2 regions of the Geobacillus sp. Manikaran-105 genome follow, and region 2 is predicted to be linked to the other one. Evidence: a T-box and tRNA genes for the amino acid it is inferred to sense, from the RefSeq annotation. Region 2 holds a T-box; the other holds one or more tRNA genes.

Region 1 (2,402 bases), on a different contig from region 2:
GGAAGATGTGTATTATCCAGGGCTTTCGCACCACCCAGGCCATGACATCCAGCGCCATCAGGCGGCCGGGTTTGGCGCTGTGCTGTCGTTCCGCCTAGCCGATGAAGAAGCGGCTCGGACGTTCGTCCGAAACGTCCGCCTGCCGGTGTTTGCTGTCAGCCTTGGGGCGGTCGAGTCAATTTTATCGCACCCAGCGAAAATGTCGCATGCGGCGATGCCAAAAGAAGAGAGGCTCCGGCGCGGCATTACCGACGGCTTGTTGCGGCTGAGCGTCGGGCTTGAGGATGTCAACGATTTGATCGCCGATTTCGAGCGGGCGCTGTCGTTTGTGAAAGAGCGGCCGTCAGTTTCAACGCCATAGCAATCAGCCCGCCAAGCCTTCAAAGCTTGGCGGGCGGGTCAAGATGCCGCTGAGGTTGACAACAGCTTCTCCTCTTGTAAGTGTTTCAAAAAGAGGTCGACGAGTTCGCTGTCCCACTGCGTTCCCTTTCCTTTTCTCAAGATGTCCGCCGCTTGACGAATATCCATGCCTTTTCGGTACGGGCGATCGGAAGTCATGGCGTCAAACGCATCGGCCACGGCGATGATTTTGCCAAACAACGGAATCTCGTCGCCTGCTAAGCCATCCGGATATCCCTTGCCATCGATGCGTTCGTGATGGGAGCGAATTCCAGCTAGCAGCGGCTCAATCGGTTCGATTGGCCTAACCTCGCGCAAAATGGCTTCTCCAAGGGCGGGGTGTTTTTTGATCCAGGCAAATTCATCATCGCTTAGCTTTCCCTCTTTAAGCAAAATGGCATCGGGGACGCCGATCTTTCCGATGTCATGCAGCAGAGCGGAACGATACAAGGCATCAAGCTGTTCATTCGGCAGAGAAAGCTGCTTGCCGATCGCCAGCGCGTAGCGGGCCACGCGCAGCGAGTGCCCCGCTGTATAAGGATCGCGGGCGTCAAGCGCCGCTGTCAGGACAGTGATGAAACTGTTGAGCAGCTCTTTGTTCGTTCGATCGCGCCGATGCACAGCATCGATCATATGATTGAATCCGCGAAGCAAATACGCAAATTCGTCCGTATAGACATTGTGAGCGATCAGCTCATACATTTCGTTTTCCGCCCGTTTCATATGACTTAACAGCACACTGACCGGCTCATGGATCTCATCGACCAACAAGCGGGTCAAAAAAACGGAGAAGGCGGTCGAAAACAACAAAATCACGGCTGCCCAGGGCCAATACGACCAGTGGGATGCACTCGGTCCGGCGAGCGACCATTTGATTTCCATCGCTAAGCTGAACAATAAAACAGGAAATGTGCTGCTGAACAAGACCGTCAGCTGCAGTTTCATTTTGAGCGGCACCGGAAGCGGCGGGCGTTTTTCATCAATTCCGCCAGCCTTTGCAAGCAAATTCCCGTTTGATAGAACAATCAGAATGTAGAAAAAATACGATGTCGAACCGTTCCAACACGCATTATTCCTTTCGGGGAAGTCACCTTTCCTTTTTTCATCATGAACAGCGATTTTTTTAAAAAAGTTGTTGACAAACAACTTGCCCGTTTATATAATTAAAAATGTGTTCGATAGCGGACAATAAAATATGATTCCGTAGCTCAGCTGGGAGAGCGCCACCTTGACAGGGTGGAGGTCGCTGGTTCGAGCCCAGTCGGAATCATCGAGTGAAATCCCTTGAGCTAGAAGGCTTCAAGGGATTTTTTGTTTATCCCGAATCTGTGACAGAAGTGTATCCAAAATGCTGGGAAGCCCAATCGTGCCGAGACTTCGACTCCATTTCGAATGTTCACCTATTAGGTGAAAAACCCCGAGTGCAATATTTTGTTGATTGATCCAGTTTTCTTGGCAGCTTTGAACGCGTCTTTATCACGGATTCAGGTTTATGTTGTCGTTTTTATTACCACGGGTAATAAAACTATATTGAGCAGGTAAAAAGGGATGCATATGAAAAATCATCAAACAAGAACAGTCTATGTCATATCAGGCCCCGCTGGAGTTGGCAAATCAACAATTTCAACAGCATTGGCGAACAAGTTGGAGCGTAGTGCGTATATTTCCGGCGATGACATCAGCCATATGCATATCAATGGACGGAAAAAACCGTGGGAAAGTAAAGAAGAGCTTTCATTAATTTGGGATAATATTCTAAGTCTTGCAAGAAATTTTGTAAAATACGGCAATGATGTGGTAGTGGATTATATTGCCTTTCCCCAAGAAGCGATATGGTTGTATGAAAATGTAAAGGATTTAAACGTAACGGTTATGTATGTTGTTTTGTGGGCAGATGGGAAAACGTTAAGGCAAAGGGATGAGATGAGGGCCCCCGAGCAACAAATGGGGGAACGCTGCCTCATTTTGCTGAATGAGTTCCATGCATCAGGATTCGATCGAAA
Region 2 (2,402 bases):
AATTCAAGCCCTTGGAAAATCATGCGCGACACCCAGAAGAAAATGATGTCATAGCCGGTGACAAGCACATCGGTCGGGTAGTAGCGCTTGTAATCCGGCGATTCCACATCCGGCCATCCCATTGTCGAGAACGGCCAAAGCGCCGAACTGAACCATGTATCAAGCACATCCGGGTCTTGTTCCCAATTTTCAATGTCCGCTGGCGGTTCATGGTCGACGTAAATTTCGCCTGTTTCTTTATGGTACCACGCCGGAATCCGGTGCCCCCACCAAAGCTGGCGTGAAATGCACCAGTCGCGGATGTTCTCAAGCCAATGCAAATACGTTTTCTCAAACCGCTCCGGCACGAACTGCACTTTGCCGTCCGTTTGCTGCAGCTTGATGGCGGCTTCGGCGAGCGGCTTCATTTTCACGAACCATTGCGTCGACAAATACGGCTCAACGACCGCGCCGCTCCGCTCGCTATGACCGACGGAGTGCACGTGCTCTTCGATTTTGAACAAAACGCCTTGCTCTTGCAAATCGCGGACGATTTGCTTCCGGCATTCAAACCGGTCAAGCCCCTGGTATTGCATGGCGTTTTCATTCATCGTGCCGTCTTCGTTCATGACAAGAATGCGCGGCAAATTGTGGCGGTTGCCGATTTCAAAGTCGTTCGGGTCGTGCGCCGGCGTAATTTTGACCGCCCCGGAGCCGAACTCCATGTCGACGTACTCATCGGCAATGATCGGAATTTCACGGCCGACGATCGGCAGCTTGACCGTTTTGCCGATCAAGTGCTTGTACCGCTCGTCATCCGGATGCACGGCAACGGCCGTATCGCCGAGCATCGTCTCCGGACGGGTCGTCGCCACTTCGATGAAGCCGGAGCCGTCGGCGAGCGGATAGCGCATATGGTAGAGCGCGCCTTTCACTTCTTTATAAACAACCTCAATGTCCGACAACGCGGTTTTCGTCACCGGATCCCAGTTGATGATGTATTCGCCGCGGTAAATGAGCCCTTTCCGGTAGAGCGAGACGAACACTTCGCGCACCGCTTTGGAAAGCCCTTCGTCAAGCGTAAACCGCTCGCGCGTGTAATCAAGCCCAAGCCCTAACTTCGCCCATTGACTGCGAATATGGCCGGCGTATTCTTCCTTCCACTTCCACGTTTCTTCTAAAAATTTTTCCCGGCCTAAATCGTAGCGCGACAGCCCTTGCTGGCGCAATTTTTCCTCGACTTTCGCCTGGGTGGCGATGCCGGCGTGATCCATTCCCGGAAGCCACAAAACGTCATACCCTTGCATCCGCTTCATGCGCGTAATGATGTCTTGCAGCGTCGTATCCCACGCGTGCCCCAGATGCAGTTTGCCGGTGACGTTGGGCGGTGGAATGACGATCGTAAACGGTCGTTTGTTCGGATCACCGGTCGCTTCAAAAAATTTTCCTTTCAGCCACCATTCGTAGCGCCCCGCTTCAACGGCGCGATGGTCGTATTTCGGCGGCATCGACACTTCGTGCTGTGCCATGTTTCATTTCCCTCCTTCAACATGATGGACAATGCGGCCGACGGCGGCTTCCCACTAAGCAATGCCGCACAGCCGGCAAGCAAAAAAGCCCCTTTCATCCAAAAAGGACGAAAGGAGCTGCTTTCGCGGTACCACCTTTTTTCTTAAGCCTAGAAGGCTGGTGATGAAGAGAACCGCAACACGGCCAACCCACCGGTGAAACATCGGCTGGCGAGCCCACAATCAGTTTGGTTGACCGGCCTTCTAGAAGCTTAAGCGCTTCATTGGCATAACGGCATGATGCCGGCTTCCTCTACTCGGCAGCAGCGCCTTTCAAAGAAGCAGCTCAAGGGCGACCTTCCAGCAACCGTCATCCTAGGAAATCTCGCAGCTTCCGATTTCCCTCTCTGCAGGCGCGGACCGCTGTACTCCTCCCCGTCTTCGCTTTTGTCGTCATGATTCGATTATTATACTACCATTGTCCATCATCTTTGCCAAGTTTTTATTTATTTATTCCATTGGCCGGCGGTTGGTGACAAACATTTTGTTGTTTCATATTGTATAGTAAACCCGGGAAGGAGGGAACACCGATGCGGCGATTCAACCCGTATTCATGGCCGCCTTGGCTGAGGCAAGTGCGCGCCGTCTGCGCCCAAGTGATCATCCCGCTCACCATTTTTCAAGCCATTCGCACCATTTTTTTGCCGACGACATTTGACGTCATTTTGCTGGCTGTTTTTGTTTTGCTCGCTGTGGCGCTCCACTTGGAATGGATTTAACCGCTGCCGTCCTCTTCCGCTGGCGTTTCAGAGCCGGCCGTTTCATCCTGCGGCTGCGCAGCATCGCGTTGGACAAGATGCATGACAACGGCCTCCATGTTTTTAAAAGCCATATAGCAGCGCAGCAGGGCAGCAA

Evidence for each region. The T-box of region 2 lies ahead of CV945_RS01160 (valine--tRNA ligase). A T-box ahead of a tRNA ligase gene usually reads a tRNA of that ligase, here a tRNA-Val.
Region 1: it encodes a tRNA-Val, which carries the amino acid that the T-box ahead of CV945_RS01160 (valine--tRNA ligase) is inferred to sense. The anticodon was not compared.

Annotation. Positions count from the first base shown of each region.
Region 1 is NZ_PIJG01000012.1:79,529-81,930, forward strand. It holds gene metC (cystathionine beta-lyase) at 1-361, shown strand, start outside; gene CV945_RS05700 (HD-GYP domain-containing protein) at 400-1,404, opposite strand; tRNA gene CV945_RS05705 (tRNA-Val) at 1,597-1,669, shown strand; gene CV945_RS05710 (P-loop nucleotide/nucleoside kinase family protein) at 1,948-2,402, shown strand, end outside.
Region 2 is NZ_PIJG01000002.1:39,628-42,029, forward strand. It holds gene CV945_RS01160 (valine--tRNA ligase) at 1-1,508, opposite strand, end outside; T-box leader at 1,609-1,938, opposite strand; gene CV945_RS01165 (hypothetical protein) at 2,078-2,266, shown strand; gene ysxE (spore coat protein YsxE) at 2,263-2,402, opposite strand, start outside.